Regions from separate parts of the Bacillus sp. URHA0034 genome, predicted to be linked through region 1. Evidence: riboswitches for the same ligand, from Rfam matches in the RefSeq annotation. Region 1 holds a riboswitch; each other region holds the start of a gene.
What was found. A riboswitch is a leader RNA that binds a small molecule or an ion and turns the genes downstream of it on or off. The one in region 1 is predicted to bind cobalamin.

Region 1 (6,406 bases):
AAAAAAAATCAGGGCTTACACAAAGCTTTTTAGAAGAAAACGGCTTTTATTAGTTATAGAAAGAGAAAAAGGAGTGATTACATGTTCAATCCAATAGAGGAAGCCCTAGCGGATTTAAAAGAAGGAAAAGTCATTATCGTTTGTGATGATGAAGACAGGGAAAATGAAGGGGACTTTATTGCCTTGGCTGAAAAAGCAACTCCAGCTGTTATTAACTTTATGGTCACACATGGCAGAGGGCTAGTCTGTGTGCCCATTGAAGAAGAATTAGCAAATAAATTGGATTTACAGCCAATGGTTGAACACAACACAGACTATCATGGAACGGCTTTTACTGTCAGTATTGACCATAAATTTTCGACGACCGGAATATCTGCCTATGAACGTTCGGCCACTGTGTTAAGTTTACTTGACCCAGAAGCAAAAGCGGAGGATTTTAAAAGGCCTGGGCATATGTTTCCGCTTATGGCGAAAAAAGGCGGTGTCTTAGTGAGGAACGGGCATACGGAAGCTGCAGTCGACCTTGCCAGATTATGTGGAGCTAAGCCTGCTGGAGTAATATGTGAAATCATGAATGAAGATGGCACAATGGCACGTGTACCACAGCTTCGAAAATTAGCTGATCAATTGAATCTAAAAATGATTACGATTGAAGCATTGATAGAGTATCGAACCAAAAAAGAAAGTCAGTCAAAAACAAAGTCTGAAAAATAAAAAATAATCTTGGAGGAATCAACATGACAAATATATTTGAAGGTAATTTAGTAGGGACGGGTTTAAAAGTTGGGATTGTGGTCGGGAGATTTAATGAGTTTATAACTGGTAAATTATTAGATGGTGCACAGGATGCGTTAAAACGTCATGGTGTCAGCGAATCTGACGTAGATATCGCTTGGGTTCCGGGTGCATTTGAACTACCGTTGATTGCTCAAAAGATGGCATTTAGTAAAAAGTATGATGCGGTTATCACCCTTGGAACGGTCATCCGCGGTGCAACACCACATTTTGATTATGTTTGTAACGAAGCGGCTAAGGGAATTAATGCAACGGCATTAGCAAGTGGTATTCCTGTTATTTTTGGAGTTCTAACAACCGATTCAATCGAGCAGGCAATTGAACGTGCCGGAACAAAGGCTGGAAATAAGGGTTGGGATTCGGCTGTATCAGCAATTGAAATGGCGAATTTATGCAGAAATATTGAACAGTAATGGATGGGCAGTGAAGGATAAGAACAGGCAGCTTACGGCCTGTTCTTATTTTAAAATATTAATGATTTTAAGATAGGTATATACAAACGAATCGATTTGTCGATATAATAGTCCTATCATAAAAAAATAGCACGGTAAAATAGGTGCTTGAGTCTTTACTAGACTCTAAGCTTAATAGGGAAGTTGGTTTAAAACCAACGCGGTCCCGCCACTGTAAATGGGAGCAGCCTGCAGATGTCACTGTCGAAAGATGGGAAGACGCAGGAAGCGATGATCATAAGCCAGGAAACCTGCCTGTTTTCGACACCAACAGCCTACGCGGATAGGAGAGTGTTAAGAATAGAAACATACGTATGGTTTCTAGCTTAACGTACATAACACTCCTCCTTCTATAGGGGGATTTTTTTATGTCTATATTTAAGTGAAGGGGATGCAAGTAGAATGTTAACAAGAAAAAATCTATGGGTGTCATTGCTGTTAGTCTTGATGGTACTGACAAGCGGCTTCCAAACATCAGCTTTAGCGGCGGAGGGAAACCAAGGCAGTGTAACTGTATTAGGGCTGGACTCGACAGCAATAGCTCCTGAAAAGGCACTCCAATATAGGGAGAAAGAAACAGCTGCCGAGGCGCTGATTGATACGGTTGGTAAAGAAAACCTCGAATATACGAATAGCAGTTACGGCCCGATGCTAACCGGTATTAATGGAGTGAAAGCAGGAGAAAACCAATTTTGGGCTTTTTTTATCAATGGAATCTCTGCCCAGGTCGGACCGGATTCATATGTGGTTCAAAATGGTGACAAATTAACATTCCGGCTAACCGATTATACAAAACCAGCAAAATCGACGGTTTCTCTGAAAGTTGTCGATGATAAAAAGAAAACAGTAGCGGACTTTCCATCGTTAGAAGTGATTGGCAGTCCTAATGCATTTCAGCTATTACAAGTAGCTTTAGGAAATGACCAGGTTGGGTTTGAGGATACACAATATGGAAAGATGATTACTACATTAAAAGGTATTAAAGCGGAAGGATCTAACTTCTGGGGATTCTATGTGGATGGAAATATGGCTTCTGTTGGGGCAGAAAGTTACCAGCTTCAAAATGGAAACCAAATCAGTTTTCAACTTGAATCCTATACACCTGCTCCAGGAAATGGAGACAATGAAGAAAAAACACCAACAACACCGACAACACCGACAACACCGACAACACCGACAACACCGACAACACCGACAACACCGACAACACCATCAATACCATCAACACCGGCCACTGGGACAATCTCAGCAGATATTCTTCAAACAGCAGTAAATTCTACGAGTGCCTATGTGCTGAAAAACGAAGTGGGCGAATGGCAAGTCATTGCCTTAAAGCAAGCGGGAAAAGCAATTCCCAAGGACTATCTTGCAGGAGTAAAGGCAATAGTGAAAGAGAAACAAGGAAAGTTTTCAAGAATTACCGATACCGAACGATATGCTCTAGGGATTATAGCTGCAGGCGGTAATCCGACAAATGTAGAAGGGTATAATCTAATCGAAGCAATCTATAATGGAAATGTGACAAAACAAGGCTTAAATGGGGTTGCCTATGCACTAGTGGCCTTAGACAGCGCAGATTTCACTATACCGAATTCGGCCCAATGGACAAAAGAAAAACTGATCAGTTATTTGACGGATAGACAAAACAGTGATGGCGGCTGGGCGTGGGACGAAAGTTCAACAAGTGATATTGATACGACAGCAATGATTTTAACTGCCCTGGCACCGTTTAAGGATCAGGCTGGTGTAAAGGAAAAGGTTGAGGCAGCCGTCCAGTTTCTATCAACACAGTATCAAGCATCCAAAATTGATAATAGCTCAACAGCAGCCCAAGTGATTATCGCATTATCTGCGCTTGGAATCGATGCCAATAGCGGTGATTTTTCGAAAGACAATAACGGACTTGTAAAGTATTTGCTATCATTCCAAAATAAAGATGGCGGTTTTGACTGGCAGGGCGGGGATGCGAGTGACCCGTTTACAACCTCACAAGCGATTCAAGGATTAGTTGCCTATAAACTGTTTACAGATGGAAAAGGTTCCTTATACCATTTGACACTATCTGAGAATAATCCAGCTGTCGAGACACCGGCTGTTGGTACTCCGAAAACGGAACAACCTGCTCCAACTGCTGAAGTTGTGAAAACTACCAGTCAGACAGGACACGCACTTCCAAATACAGCGACGAATATGTATAACCTTTTAGCGTTGGGACTTTTATTCATCATTGCGGGTAGTGTTTTTTATATCAGACAAAGAAAACAAAACGTATGAAAATAAGGAATCCCCTCTTGGAATCACAAGAGGGGATTGATTGGAGGTACACATGAAAAGAAGATTTAACTTTGCTGTTCTTTTAGCCATTTTAGTAGTCATCTTTAGTTTAACAGGATGCGGTTCAAGTAACGCCAGTAACCAGGATACGAAGAAAGAAACAAAAACGGTTGAAGTAACCGCAAAAGCAGACAATAAAGCTGAGCAAGAGTCAAAGCAACAGATTACTGTTGAAGAAACGAAACCGGCAGCTGCTCCGGCAGTAACAGAGGAAAAACAGCAGCCAGCTTCCAAACCGGCAGCTCCGAAAATGGAAAGCGGACCAAGTCCACAGCCGGTTCAAAAAAGTTCAGCTGCAGAAAAGCCGTCTACTCCAGCAACAACAAGTAAAAATACTGTAACATCTACAGCAAAACCGGCAGGAACTACAACAAGCAGTACGACTAATCCAGCAGCAAAGACAACAACAAACACAACAACAAACACCAAAACAACAACACAGACAACTCCAGTTGTGAAGCCGGCAGTTCCAGCACCAAAGCCGGTGGCTACGGTTACGTTATCAATTGTTGGGCCAAAAGACAAAGGGACCATTCTTGCTCCTAGTAAGGTGAAAATAAATGATGGTGATACAATTTTTGATGTTGTAAAACGAACAAATATTGATATAGATTCAAGCGGCAGCGGAGCAACAGCTTATATAGAAGGTATTGATAATATTTATGAGTTTGATTATGGAGCAAAAAGCGGCTGGGTGTTTAAGCACAATGGTGTGAGTATCACCAAGAGCATCGGAGTTATAAAGGTAAAAGCTGGTGATCGGATTGAATGCTACTATACCGAATAATATTTTTAGGAGGAACAAGCGATGAGACTACGGTTTGATCGCTTTCATCCGTTTGTTACTTTTCTTTTTTATGCGGGAGCGGTATCCTTGCTAATATTAATGCTGCACCCCCTTTTTTTAGTGACCTCGATTGCAGTTGTTTTTTTGATTAATCTACTCCATGATCGCTTGAAACGGATTACGGCGCTGGTCGTTCTTCATTATCACGACCTTCCTGCTGATGGTGATGATGAATCCGCTGTTCAACGAGAGGGGACGGCATCTGTTAATGGAAATCAACCAACACCGTGTCACGGTTGAAGCGGTCGTTTATGGTGGAATGAATGCCCTCTCGATTATTGGGATTATCGCGTTATTCGTGTCTTATAATGTCATCATGACACCAAACAAACTATTATTTTTATTTGCCAAGATTTTACCGCAATTTGCTGTCCTCCTCATGTTAACCCTAAGATTTATTCCGTTAATGAGAAGAAGGCTGGAAGAGATAGCGATGGTCCAAAGAAGTAAAGGTCTTTCAGTCACTCATGGCAGCTGGAGAGCGAGAGTCAGAATTGGTATGCTATATGTGCAAACGTTATTGACTTTTTCGTTAGAAGAAGCGATTCAAACTGCTGACTCGATGAAAGCACGGGGCTACGGCTACGGACCACGTTCCTCCTATGAATATTTTAAAATGAACCAAGCAGATTGGATCGCGATTATGTATTTACTAAGTCTGCTCTCCTTTAGCATAGTTGAACGAATTTCAGGTTATGGTTTTCTTACCGTATACCCGTTGATGGAAACATGGCATCTTTCGTTGATGGATACAGCAGTTTTAATTTCTTATACATTATTTTTAAGTTTCCCATTATTAGTCGAGGCAGGTGGAATGTTCCGATGGCGCTTATCGAATTAACCGATGTGAGTTTTACCTATCCAGACAGTAAGGAACCTGCCATTCGGAATCTTTCACTAAACATCGAAAAAGGGCAATTCGTTGTCCTTTTTGGGGCATCAGGTTCTGGAAAAAGCACGCTGTTACGTTTATTAAAAAAAGAAATCCAGCCTCATGGTACGCTGTCAGGAAGGATTTCCATTAATGGTCAAGCAATTGAAGAGACCACCGAGCTAAGCAAGGAAGTTGGTTTTGTGTTTCAAGATCCGGAAAATCAGATTGTCGCCAATGATGTTTTACATGAAATCGTCTTTGGCTTGGAGAATATCGGCCTGGAACCAAATGAAATGAGAAACCGAGTAGCGGAAATGGTGCATTTTTTTGGGGCGGAATCCTTGCTGATTCGAAAATCACAGGAACTTTCCGGAGGGAAAAAGCAGCAAATAAACTTAGCCTCTGTCTTGATGATGCAGCCTTCTATTTTATTACTCGATGAACCTACTGCCCAGCTTGATCCTGTTAGTGCAAGGGAATTTATCGATCTGCTCAAGAGACTGAACGAGGAATTCGGGATGACCATTATTATGGCGGAGCATAGGCTTGAAGAAGTCTTTACCTTGGCTGACAAAATCATCATGATGGAAAACGGAAGAGTGGAAATTTCTGGGAAACCGAAATTGGTCCTTGGTGAGCTTTGGAATACTGAGTATAAGGCATATGTTCCGAGTATTCCTGCCTTATTTTTAAGTTTGGAGGGTCATGGCAGTGTCCCATTAACGGTAAAAGAGGGCAGGGACTGGGTACAAAAACAAAAGGTAGTGCCTAATTTTCCAAGACCAGCAAGGTACTTGCCCCAAACGAAAGAACGGTTAAAGCTGAAGAATATATCCTTTCACTATGATCAGAAAGGTGATAATATTCTAGAGGAACTTGAACTGAGCGTAAACCATGGTGAGTTTTATGCCTTACTCGGAGGGAATGGTTCAGGAAAATCCACCTTGCTTAAATTGATGGCTGGCTTGTTAAAACCTGATAACGGCAGCGTGTTTTTCGATAAGAAACCTTTAAAAAAATATAAACAGGTAGAATTAACGAAGAAGGTTGGCTATTTACCGCAAAACCCCAAGCTTTTTTTCATGCAGGACACCGTTGAAAAAG
Region 2 (6,406 bases), 4.8 Mb from region 1:
AGAAAACAAGTGGCTAATTTAATAGGAAGCTCGGCAGGAGAAGTTATTTTTACTAGCGGGGGCAGTGAAGCCAATAACATGGCATTAAAAGGATTTTACTTTAAAAATCGACATAAAGGCAATCATATTATTACCTCTAAAATTGAACATCCTGCGATTATCAACCCTTGTAAGTTTCTGGAACAAGTAGGAGCAAAGGTCACATACGTAGGTGTCGACCGGCACGGGAGAGTTTTACCGGAAGAAATCGAAAAGGCAATCACAAAAGAAACCATCTTGATTTCCATTATGCACTCTAACAATGAAACGGGCACAATCCAGCCAATTCTAGAGATTGGGGAAATAGCTAAGAAAAAAGGAATTGCTTTTCATACGGATGCTTCTCAATCAGCAGGAAAAGTCTCTATTGACGTGAATGAACTAAAAGTGGATCTCTTAACGATTGCTGGCCATAAACTATATGCCCCAAAAGGAATTGGCGCACTTTTTATTAGAAACGGAATTGAGCTTGAACCACTCATTCACGGAGCGGGGCATGAGTTCGGACTTCGTGCAGGGACGGAAAATACTTTATTGGCCGCAGGATTAGGCAAGGCCTGTGAAATTGCGAAGCAACAGGAAACAAATCAGCATCTACAGGAGTTGACCAGCTATTTTTGGGGTCAACTAAAGGATGAATTCGGAGAACAGGTTGTCTTAAATGGTCATCCTGAATTAAGGCTTCCGAATACACTAAATGTAAGTTTTGTCAGAAAAATAGGTCAAGACTTGCTTTCAGCAATCCCATTTTTAGCCGCTTCAACAGGATCTGCTTGTCATGCCGGAAGTATTGAATTATCACCGGTGTTAAAGGAGATGGGTGTACCAGAAGAAGTGGGGATGGGGGCGATTCGTTTTAGCTTAGGCAGGTACACGACAAAAGACGAAATCGATCAAGTGATTTTATCGCTTAAAAAAATAATGTAAGGTGTTAGGACTAACGAGATATTGTTAGTCCTATTTACATTTCCATTTCCATTAAGAAACAATAAAGAGTTCGCACGAAAACATTAATTTATACTCTTTTCCATATCCAACTTTTAAAAAAAATTATTTTTTCAGTTGTTGAATCTGTAGGTGTTGCTGCTACTCTATTTAGGGTATTTGTATTTGTAGTCATAAACTTAAAAAGTGGATGAAATACATGCACGAAAAACGCAAAGAATAAGTAGAGTGATTTACCTTTAGGAGGTTATGTATAAATTGAATGATTTGGATTTACATCACATTTTTGAAATTGGTCTAATGTTAGTCATGATTGCAGCTGGTGTTACGGCTATTGCTAAAAAGTTCAATCGACCTTACCCGATTGCCTTAGTGGTTGTTGGAACGATTATTGGACTGGTAAACATTCCAATTTTAGAGCATTTAAAGGATTTTATTACAGAAGGGGAAGTTTTTAATTTTGTTATTATTACCCTGTTTTTACCAGCATTATTAGGAGAGGCCTCATTAAAGCTTCCATACTCACATTTAAAAGAGAATAAAGGGCCCATTTTAGCCCTGGCTTTTGGAGGAACGCTTTTATCCTTTTTGATCATTGGGTTTTTTATGATATGGCTGTTGAATTTTTCCATTCCAAAAGCATTTGTTTTTGCTGCTTTAATGAGTGCTACTGACCCTGTAAGTGTAATATCCATTTTCAAAAGTGTCGGGGTAAACAAGAGATTGGCGATTGTTATTGAAGGTGAAAGCTTATTTAATGATGGATTGTCGGTTGTGCTTTTTAAAATTTCCGCCTTTTATTTACTTAACTATCTGGACCTTGGAGCAATAGGTGTAGGCTATGGTTTGTGGGAGTTTTTCAAGGTAATCTCGTTGGGCCTCATTATAGGTGGAGCACTTGGTTATGTTTTTTCTCAATTAACCAAACAATATGATGATTATCCGTTAGAGATCATTTTCAGTATTATCCTATTTTATAGCTCATTTTTATTAGCAGAATCTGTCCATGCTTCAGGTGTAATTGCTGTAGTGATTGCTGGTCTCATTTTTGGAAATTATGGAGCCAAAATTGGTATGAGTCCTACAACTAAGCTAAACATAAATAATTTTTGGGAAGTTACTGCGTTGCTAGCCAACTCAGTTGTTTTTTTAATGGTTGGATTAGAAATAACAAGGATAAATTTCAACGATAAATGGGAATTAATTTTATTTACTATATTGATTGTGCTTGTAGCAAGAAGTATTGCGGTGTATGCTAGTTTATTTTTTTCGAAGAACTTTCCTTATGCATGGAAGCATGTGATCAATTGGGGAGGTTTAAAAGGTTCTCTTTCCATCGCCTTAGCTTTAAGTCTTCCTCGTAATTTTGAAGGTAGGGAAGACCTGTTAATTATTGCCTTTAGTGTTGTTCTCTTCTCTTTAATTTTTCAAGGTCTTTCTATAACACCGTTTTTATCCATCTTGGGCGTCAATAAAGAAGAGGACTAGAACAGGGTCTGCGATGCAGACCTGTTATTAAAGTCTTCAATGTTATTTAATGTAATTGATTTGAAACTTCTTTAGAATTTTCACCTGTTATTACTTCATTAAAAATGTTATCCTTGTTATTCGAATTAGCTATATTAATTTGTGAGAAATTAGCTTTCAAAATCCGTTCTAAATCTCCCATTGTGACGGGTCTGGCATGCGGCATCAGACTATAACCTAATTCTCCATTATTTTCGATTGTTCCAACCTGAACATCTTCTATACGATTAATTCCTGCCATTCTTAAACGTTTTTCCAAGTCATCTACAGTAATTCTTAATGTTTTTAAGTTGTCTATTAATAGTTTCCTTTCAGAAATTACAGGAACTGATTCGCCTTTCAAAACCTTTTCTGTCCCGTTCCAGCGCAGAGCAATCCATTCAGTAACTACCAGAAATCCAACAAAAGTAGCAGCGGCTATTATGGAGTTGCCAATTCCCTTTCCAGCCACTTCTCCACCAAGTACAGTTCCCAATGAAATAATGATTGCCAATTGTGGGACCGTCATTTGTGAAATGGATTTTCTTCCTCCTAATCGTAGGATAAACGTTCCTACAGATGCAAATAGTATAGCTTCCCAAAAATATGTCCACATTTTTAATCCTCCATTTTTAAATTAATCTTATTGTGTTTAAATTAAAAATAAAGAAGGAGATGGGTGTACCTGAAGATGTGGGGATGGGGCGGATCGGTTTAGCTCAGGCAGGTACACGACAAAGGACGAAATCGATAAAGTCATTTATGGCTTAAATAAATAATGTAAGGTGAAAGGACTAACGAAAGATTGTTAGTCCTTTCACCTTAATAATCTTGTTCCGAAACCATGGATTCAATAAACTCGTGTAGTTTGTCCTCTTGATAATCATTCAGTTCTCTCATCGGAATAACGGTTAGTTGAGTAGGATCACTTCCACGTACTTCGGCAACTAGCATTTCATCTAAGTATACATTAAAGGCTGGTTCATTTTCGTGCGAACTCGTTATTGATTCTTTATGGAAATTTGGTTTGTTTTCTTCCATGATTACCCCACCTACTCATTAATTTCTACTCCATTACTATTTCCAATTTTTAAAGAAACAATTATTTTTTCAGTTGTATGAAATAATAAAATAGGGAGGTGATAGATGTGGATAAACAAAATAACTTTCCATCAGCCATGAATGATATGGGTGAACCTGCTGAAATGAGTCCCGCGAATGATTCACAATCAAGGGCACCAATGGTTGAAGTCAATCAACCAACAGAACCACAAGACCCGCTAGAAATTAGAAATCGTGCTTCCGTCACTGTACTCTAACAAATAAACAGGTAAAACAATTGTTTTACCTGTTAGATTTACACCATATCTTTCTTATGTTTTCGTAAAACAGTTATAAAACCATCCAAAATATCATGACTGACCGAAAAACCTTTTCGTTTGTAGAATTCCAAAGCATTTGTATTGCCATTTGAGACAAATATAAAATAATCTTCGACATCCGCAAATTGTTTTAACCAATCCATTGACATATTAAAAAGTGTAGAACCAATCCCAAATTGTCTGTATTCCTCTTTTATGTAAAAATTGGATAAACATCCTACATTACTTTTACTAACAGAAGCTAGATCGAAAAAAGTGGCAAAGTCATTAGAATAGGCTTCTTTAGCAGAAATGTTGGAGTAGACATAACCAACTGGTTTATCTCCGTCTTTTGCTACTACCGTATAATTGTGTAGGGCACTTTTGATGGACGGAATCATCCTTGTTTCAAAATTCATGCTGTCAAACAATTCAGGTTTGATCTTCGCCTTTGATTTTTGGAATACCATAAGTTCATAACATAATTCTCTACAGCAATCAATATTTTCATCCGAGATTACTTCATATGTTAATTCCATCTTTTTACTCCTAGTAGAATTTGTTATAGGACCATTATAACAAAATATTAAAGCAGGTTAGTAAATTATATTTTGACAGTCTTCGTTATCCATGCTAACATGGCTATTAAATTCAAAATGTTTGTAAAAATTACATAATAAAATGCATCAGGTGCTGTGTGATCCTTACACAGCTTAAAAGGGAAGACCGGTGAAAATCCGGCGCGGTCCCGCCACTGTAATGGTGAGCGACTTATCAAAAAACCACTGTTTCAATTGAAATGGGAAGGGATAAGGAGCGATGAACCTAAGTCAGGAGACCTGCCTGTTGTATGCGCTTGGACTCTACGGGTGTATAGGGGGGAGTGAGAAATACGTGTTGAGAAATCCTGATGGTCTCAATTCTAGTTGACTGTGCGTATCAATCTCTCTTTTCTTGAAGAAAAGGGAGATTTTTTATTGGGACAAAAAAGAAAAATATAAGGGGATGTAAAACAAGATGAAAAGTTCGAATTTAGGTTACCCAAGAATTGGAGAAAAACGCGAGTGGAAAAAGGTCCTTGAACAGTTTTGGGGAGGGAAAATTGAAAAAGAGCTATTTTTAACACAAATGGGAGAGATTCGCCTGCACCATCTTCAAAAGCAAAAGGACCGGGGCATTGATCTGATTCCAGTCGGTGACTTTAGCGTATATGACCATGTCCTTGATACAGCTGTAATGTTCGGTCTGGTACCTAACCGGTTTAACTATAGTGGTGGAAAAGTGTCGCTAGAAACTTATTTTGAAATTGCGCGAGGAAGAAAAGATGCGGTGGCCGCTGAAATGACAAAATGGTTTAATACGAACTACCACTATATTGTTCCTGAGCTGGACGGAGCTGTACCAACTCTTGTTGATAACCGTCCACTTCAATTTTATAAAGAGGCAAAACAAAAACTGGGGATTGAAGGAAAACCAGTTATTTTAGGGCCGGTTACCTTTGTCAAACTCTCAAAAGGGTATAGTGATTTTAAAACAGTGGTACAACAGTTTGTGCCGCTATATGCTGAAATACTTAGTGAGCTCGAGGCAGAAGGTGTGGAATGGGTACAAATCGATGAGCCTATGTTAGCTACATCCCTTTGTAAAGAAGAGGTAGAGATATTTTCTGAAGTCTACCACCAATTGCATGATGCAGCACCAAACGTAAAGCTTCTGTTGCAAACGTACTTTGAAAGCATCGATTCTTACGAAGAGATTATTTCTCTTCCTGTTCAGGGAATTGGATTGGATTTTGTCCATGATGGCTGCCAGAATCTTGCCTCTTTGAAAAAGTGGGGATTCCCGAAAGATAAAGTGTTAGCGGCTGGTGTTATCGATGGCAGGAATATCTGGCGCGCCAATCTTGATGAGAAAACATCGTTACTTTCAGAAATTGCTCAGTTTGTTTCGAAGGACCGTCTGATCGTCCAGCCCTCATCAAGCTTATTACATGTGCCTGTAACAGTGAAAAGTGAAGAAGCACTGGAAGGGGTACTTAAAAATGCGTTATCCTTTGCGGATGAAAAATTAGACGAGGTTGTTGTTCTAACAAAAGGACTTCGTCATGGTAAAGACTCTATTCAAGAAGTGATAGAAGCTAGTACAAAAGCGGTTAAAGAATTGAATGAATCATCCTTCCGAAACAATCAACAAGTACAAAAGGACATGGAAAACTTGGCTTCATTTAGGGCTGAACGTGAAGTGCCATTTAAGATTCGACAAGCCATTCAGGAAGGCACATTCCAGTTACCACTATTGCCCACCACCACAATTGGGAGCTTCCCGCAAACTCAGGAGGTTCGAAAGCAGCGCCAACTATGGCGTAAACGCGAGTTAACAGATGTGGAATATGAGAAATATATCAATGCAGAAATTAAAAGATGGATTGAAATACAAGAAGAACTTGGCTTAGATGTCTTTGTCCATGGAGAATTTGAGCGGACAGATATGGTTGAATATTTTGGTGAAAAATTAGCTGGGTTTCAATTCACTAAATTCGGTTGGGTACAGTCCTA
Region 3 (6,406 bases), 4.8 Mb from region 1:
TTCATGATGGTGTTCATGGTCATCGTGACTACAATCACAATCATGATGTTTCTCTTTCTTTTCTCCAGATGACCATAATTTAATTCCTTCCACAACTGTAAGAATGAATAAAAACACGATCATACTTGCAGATAAGAAGCTATATTTCATGTTTATATATTTTGAAATGTTTCCTGTGGAATGAAGCATAAAAAACAAGTTTGTAGTAAGTATTAAAATAAGGACTTTAAACATCATCCGCCATCCTTTACAAAAGAAGTGAACCAATGAATACAAATGAAGAAATTAATGAAACTAAAAGCAGAGCAAATTTTGCTTTAAAAGATCCAAACATCATAAGTAAATTTTTAATGTCCACCATATTGCCAAACACTAAGAAAGATACGATTGAAGTTTGGGGGAAAAAATTACGAAAAGATGCTGCTACAAAAGCATCTGCTTCCGAACAAACAGATAAGATAAAAGCTAAAACCATCATAACCAATACTGCAGTTACGTGCGTACCGCCCAGTGTTGTTAATATCCGTGTTGGTACATAAACTTGCATAGTAGATGCAAGTAGTGCACCCAGCACTACGTATTTTCCCATACTAAAAAATTCGTCAATAGTATGGTTAAGAACACTCATTAATTTTTGTCTAGTATTCTGGTGAGAATGGTCGTGAACATGTATTTCATTATTTTCTTTTAGTGGATTGTCCTTTATAACAAAAGATAATACAAGTCCAACTAAAATTGAGACACCTATTGCTAACCCTGCTCGGTACCCTACCATCGTCCAGCTATCTCCGAATGCAATAAATGTTGCAAATAAAACAATCGGATTGATGATTGGACCAGAAAGCATAAAGGCAATTCCTGCATGAGGGGCGAGTCCTTTTTTTATTAACCGTGACACGATGGGAACAATCCCACATTCACATCCAGGAAATAATACTCCCATAAAACTAGCAGCAACAACAGATAAATATCTATTTTTTGGCAGAATTCTAAGCAGTGTATTTTCAGAAACAAAAACTTCTATCAGTGCAGATATAAAAGCCCCGATGACAATAAATGGGAATGCTTCAATGATAATACTTATAAAAATCGTATTCAATTGTAATAATCGATCCATGCATATTCCTCCTGTGATATAACACAATTGGTTTCTCTAAAAAAACAATTTCTATCATATCAAAATTATTACTAATTTGATATGTTTTGATTTTCCAATGGAGTTTGAAACCAATAATAATTAAAAAAAATTCCAGCACAATGATGGCTGGATTTCTCTTTATTAGGTAATCGTTGGTTTACCCAAAATGATTCTATCACTTAAATGTGAATATTTTATGAATAAATTAAAATAAATGTCTTTAACGGTATCTTTCGGCTTACTCTTAATCGTTGAAATTTTAACTGCTTCCACTGTTTCTTTTATTCATCAATTTTATTACCTGCTCCTTAGGGCTCCAGCAATTAAATTTGTAGTTTGTTTGTGTTTCATACCCTAACCGGCTGCAAAAATAGCTGATTCCTTCTGATTTTTTCTCTATTTTAAAATGACGGCATGTTGCACAGCAATGGAAATCTTTCATGGACACCAGCACCTTTTCATCTTAAAAATAACAGGGAAAAAACTTGTGATTTTTTACCTGTTATTTAGTAATTTATACTTTTAAATTGGGAGCTATTTGGTTAGCCCTTTTTATTATTGAATCAACAAACATTTCACTGCGATGAAAGTCCTGTATTTGGGGAAGCAGTTCCACTTTCAGCGTTGCAGCAAGGTTGGTGTGCACGTATAACATATCGCGAAACAAATTGACTGCTCCACAATAGTTCGGATAAAAGCTATCTCCCGTACCGAAAACCGCTGTGACCAAGTCTTTACAGTCAACCTTCTCAAAGCCTTGATAGAGTTTCCACATTTCTTTAGGGATTTCACCATCTCCCCATGTATAAGTGCCAATCACAATCGCATCAAAGTTACTTAAAAACGCAAAGGGAAAATTTTCAATCCTATAAATCAACACGTCCACCAAACGGCCGATAAAGTTTCGATAAATCATCTCCGCTAATTCTTTGGTATTTCCTGTTATAGACGTATAAACAATCGCAATCTTCATCTTATAATTCGTCAAACCCGTTGGACTGTGAGACTTTTGAGTAGGTTCTTGATTTTTGCTCAAAGAAATCCGACTTCGTCTCATTCACCATGTCATCTCCGAACACTTGAATCCAAGGCATAGGATTTATTTTTTCAGGATAAAGGTTGTTCAATCCTAACTGTCTCAACCGTTTATTGGCAAGATACTCGACATACTCTTCAAATTCCTGTAAATCAATTCCTTTAATTTCAGCTAAAATGTAATGCGCCCACTCTTTTTCAAGTTCAACCGCCTGGCCGATTGCCTGATACACATAGTTAATATTTTCCTCTGTATGAAGAGCGGGATTTTCCGTTAAAAGGATACGGATAAACTGAGCAATAAAGTAGGCATGCTGCATTTCATCGCGTTGGATATAACTGATCATTGTACTCGTTTTCAGCATTTTTTGCTCACGTGCCAGGTGATAGAAAAAGGCAAACCCTGCGTAAAAGTAAATCCCTTCAAGATTGATAGAATTCACACACAATTGGAATAAAGTTTGTGGTGTAGGATTCTCTCTAAAATACTCATATGCATCCAAAATTAATTGATTTCTCTTTTTCACAATTGGATCCACTTTGGCCTGATTGAATCGTTCATTTTGTTCGCCTATCGGGACCAAGGAGCTTAGGATATAGGAATAGGACTCATTATGAACTGCTTCTTGCTGTGAAATCACAGCGAAAATGGCTTTAAAGCTTGAGTCTGTTACATAATCCATCACCTGACTCATTGTCGGAGTTTGCAGGCTGTCAAGTGAAGCAAGCTGTGTGTTTATTCGCAGGAAAACATCTTTTTCAGTATCACTTAGGGAATCCCACTGTTTAATATCATCCTGCATATTAATTTCTTGCGCCTTCCAAAAATTCGCAAGCAGGGTTTGATACAAATCATACATTTTTGGATAGGCAATATCATTCCAATTCAGCAGACCTGAAGACTTTCCATTGATAATTTTGGTTGACTTATTGGGATATTCCGGGTTTAACAGTTTAATTTTCGTTAATGGTGTATGAATCATCTTCTCAATACCTCCTTAATTCCTAACTATGACAGGCTTCACATTCATCAATCTCTGATTGCGATGTACTTCTAATGTAATAAGTTGTTTTTAAGCCTTGCTTCCAGGCTTCCAGATGGAGATTCAACAAGTCCTTTGCCTTAATATCATGACGGACATATAGATTAAAACTAATCGATTGGTCAATATGGCGCTGGCGTGCGGCGTTCTGGCGAATGCTCCAGGTTTGATCTAATCCATGTCTTGTTCGGCGATAAAAGTTATAAGTATTATGGTCTAAATCAGGTGCGGTGACCTTAAATTTAAAGTTCTTCTTCTCTTCCGCGTATTCGACCGCATATAACGGATCAATTCCATCTGTCGACCCACCAATCTTGGCTGTTGATGAGTTAGGTGCAATCGCCATCATCCAGCCATTCCTCACACCGTATTTGGAAACATCCTCTTTCAACTGATTCCACCGTTCACTCTTATAACCTTTCCGTTCGAAATAACGTCCTGTTTGCCATTCTGATCCAGCAAACTTACTATAAAAGCCTTTTTCCTTTGCTAACAGCATCGAGGAACGAATGGTATAGTAGGCAATTTCCTCATATAGCCGATCGGCATAGGAAACCGCCTTATCTGATTCCCAGAAAATCCCCTCTAATGCCAGGAGATGATGCCAGCCAAACGTCCCCAAGCCAATCGCACGGTATTTTTTATTGGTTACTTCAGCTTGTCCAACAGAAATGGTATTAAGATCAATTACGTTATCTAACATTCTTACCTGAATGGAAATTAATCTTTCTAAAACATGAACTGATTTTGGAAGATTAATAGATGATAGATTACAAACAACAAAATCCCCCGGTTTTCGAATGATGACAATATTGCCATCTTCATCCTTAAATTCCTTGACAATGGCAGTAGCTGACATGTTTTGGGCAATTTCCGTACATAAATTACTGCAAAAAATAGATGTACGGCCTTTTCCCCGAACATGTTTGTTAGGATTTTGCCGATTGACCTCATCCCGATAGAACATATATGGCGTCCCTGTTTCTAATTGAGAAATCATGATTCTGGCCATCAGATCCATCGCTCGATACGTTTTCCTCTGGAGTAAAGGATGTCTTACCGCTTCTTCATATTTTTCAGTAAAGAACTTCTCCTCCACCTCATCATAAAAATCTTCCAGACCTAGCGGAGTCCCGTTCTCATCCTTCCAGCCCATGATTTGTTTGACTTGATGGGGGCAAAAGGTATGCCATTCTCCCACGCTTCTCCCGTTTTGATCCACTTCTTCTAGTTTCTTCATAAATAAATCTGGAATGGACACCCCGGTAAAAATATCATGTGCCTTTCGTCTTTCGTCACCATTGTTTGTTTTTAAATCTAAAAAGCCATTCATCATGTCTTTATGAAAAACATCTAAGTAAACCGCGATGGCTCCTTGTCTTTGCCCCAGTTGGTCCACACTCACCGCTGTATCATTGATGAGTCTAATCCACGGGACCACACCGGACGAATTTCCTTTGAATTTTTTAATATCAGACCCTAAAGCACGCACTTTTCCTAGATAAATACCAATACCGCCGCCATCTTTACTTAATCGGGCAATGTCCCAATTGTTTAAATAAATTCCGTCTAACGAATCATCTACCGTATCAATAAAACAAGAGGAAAGCTGCCCAAAACTTTTCCCGGCATTGGAGAGAGTCGGGGTCGCAACCGTCATATACAAGTTGCTTAATGCCCAGTATGCTTCTTTCACAAAGGTTAATCGCTTTTCCCTAGACTCGTTTTTCATCAAGGTCATCGCGATAATCATAAAGCGTTCTTGAGGTAATTCGTAGATTCTTCCCTCGTAGTCTTTCGCAAGGTATCGGTCTGCTAATAAAAATAATCCTATATAATTAAACAAATGGTCCTTGTCCGAATCTATTTCTGCCCCCAGGTTTTCGATCTCTTCCTTGGTATAATCATGTAATAAATTTTCAGAGTAGATACCTATTTTCGTCAGATATGTAAGTAGTGTATAAAAATCACCGTATTTTTCGTTTTGTTGATATCCTCTATGTTTGGCTGCTTTCTCATATAAATTATTTAAAAATAGGTTTGCCGCCAGAAAGGTCCAGTTTGGGTCCTCCATCGAGATTTGATTTAAAGCATAGAGCAGTGATTGTTCATTTCGTAAAGATACCTCTAGTTCGGTTATCTTTTGTACTAGTTCGGTTGTATCCAGATTATATTTTTCGTTTGCTCTTTTTATCGCTTCTAAAACAATATCGATTTCAGGATGATTTTTAACAGTCATATGATTACCCCTTTTTTTGTGACCATGACTCCCCGACTTTTTAGGAATTCGGTCGTAAATTTCTTCTTTTGTAACCATTGGTACACTATTCTCTGGGGCTACGGGCACAATTATCTACTTTTGTGCCCCCAGAAAACGTTTCGTCCAACCGCTCGGTCACCATTACTTGTGTCAAACAACAGTAAAAAACCCATCTTCAGAGAAGATGGGTTTAATAAAACGTGGATTGATCTAGTAAAACAGCAGGATCACTGTATTAGTCAGAATACCCCTCGTTTTATCTTCCCACTTCCCGAAGAAGATAACACGCTATAAAAATGGCAGGTCTCCTGACTTATGCTTTGAGCCTACTCTAATCCCTTCCCGTCCTAAGACAGTGGATACGATTATTTCGTCAGCATATACAGTTGCGGGTACAGTTCTGGATTTTCACCAGATTCCCTATTAAGTCTTAATAGACACCATTTTCATTGGTTATTATCTATATTTAGTATTCATTTATAAAAATAAACACTAAATATTGTATATCAACTAATATAGTACACTACTCTCACTTTGACAAGTATTTTATTTTTTCACAACAAGATTATTTCTCACCTGCCGTGCAGCTGCCACCATTACCGTTAGGGCAGCAACGGACTCCTCCAGCCCACGGGTTTTCAAACCGCAATCAGGATTAATCCAGAACAGCTTCGGATCAAGGACTTGAAGGGCCCTCTCAATGTTTCTCGTCAACTCTTCAAGTGCTGGTACACGAGGACTATGAATATCGTAAACTCCCAGACCAATCCCTTTGTCATACGTATGATCTTCAAAAGCCGATAGTAATTCACCATGACTGCGGGATGTCTCAATGGAAATTACATCCGCATCGAGGTCATTTATCGCATCGATAATATCTTCGAAATTGGCATAACACATGTGCGTATGAATTTGGGTTTCATTTTGAAC

Region 2: another riboswitch for cobalamin. It lies ahead of metE (5-methyltetrahydropteroyltriglutamate--homocysteine S-methyltransferase); the one in region 1 lies ahead of ACZ9EE_RS04420 (DUF4430 domain-containing protein).
Region 3: another riboswitch for cobalamin. It lies ahead of ACZ9EE_RS27420 (ribonucleoside-diphosphate reductase subunit alpha); the one in region 1 lies ahead of ACZ9EE_RS04420 (DUF4430 domain-containing protein).

Annotation. Positions count from the first base shown of each region.
Region 1 covers NZ_JBWCDK010000002.1:419,632-426,037, reverse strand. Annotated here, with positions in the region: gene ribE (riboflavin synthase) at 1-53, shown strand, start outside; partial or broken gene ribB (3,4-dihydroxy-2-butanone-4-phosphate synthase) at 82-696, shown strand; gene ribH (6,7-dimethyl-8-ribityllumazine synthase) at 738-1,208, shown strand; cobalamin riboswitch at 1,333-1,520, shown strand; gene ACZ9EE_RS04420 (DUF4430 domain-containing protein) at 1,650-3,521, shown strand; gene ACZ9EE_RS04415 (DUF4430 domain-containing protein) at 3,574-4,368, shown strand; gene ACZ9EE_RS04410 (hypothetical protein) at 4,390-4,668, shown strand; gene ACZ9EE_RS04405 (energy-coupling factor transporter transmembrane component T) at 4,589-5,269, shown strand; gene ACZ9EE_RS04400 (ABC transporter ATP-binding protein) at 5,251-6,406, shown strand, end outside.
Region 2 covers NZ_JBWCDK010000002.1:5,210,408-5,216,813, forward strand. Annotated here, with positions in the region: gene ACZ9EE_RS27385 (cysteine desulfurase family protein) at 1-966, shown strand, start outside; partial or broken gene ACZ9EE_RS27390 (cation:proton antiporter) at 1,243-2,469, shown strand; gene ACZ9EE_RS27395 (DUF421 domain-containing protein) at 2,519-3,106, opposite strand; gene ACZ9EE_RS27400 (hypothetical protein) at 3,313-3,531, opposite strand; gene ACZ9EE_RS27405 (hypothetical protein) at 3,639-3,809, shown strand; gene ACZ9EE_RS27410 (GNAT family N-acetyltransferase) at 3,848-4,390, opposite strand; cobalamin riboswitch at 4,523-4,712, shown strand; gene metE (5-methyltetrahydropteroyltriglutamate--homocysteine S-methyltransferase) at 4,869-6,406, shown strand, end outside.
Region 3 covers NZ_JBWCDK010000002.1:5,217,172-5,223,577, reverse strand. Annotated here, with positions in the region: gene ACZ9EE_RS27440 (TIGR03943 family putative permease subunit) at 1-234, opposite strand, end outside; gene ACZ9EE_RS27435 (permease) at 248-1,135, opposite strand; gene ACZ9EE_RS27430 (flavodoxin domain-containing protein) at 1,653-2,126, opposite strand; gene ACZ9EE_RS27425 (ribonucleotide-diphosphate reductase subunit beta) at 2,113-3,156, opposite strand; gene ACZ9EE_RS27420 (ribonucleoside-diphosphate reductase subunit alpha) at 3,179-5,455, opposite strand; cobalamin riboswitch at 5,758-5,936, opposite strand; gene metE (5-methyltetrahydropteroyltriglutamate--homocysteine S-methyltransferase) at 6,023-6,406, opposite strand, start outside.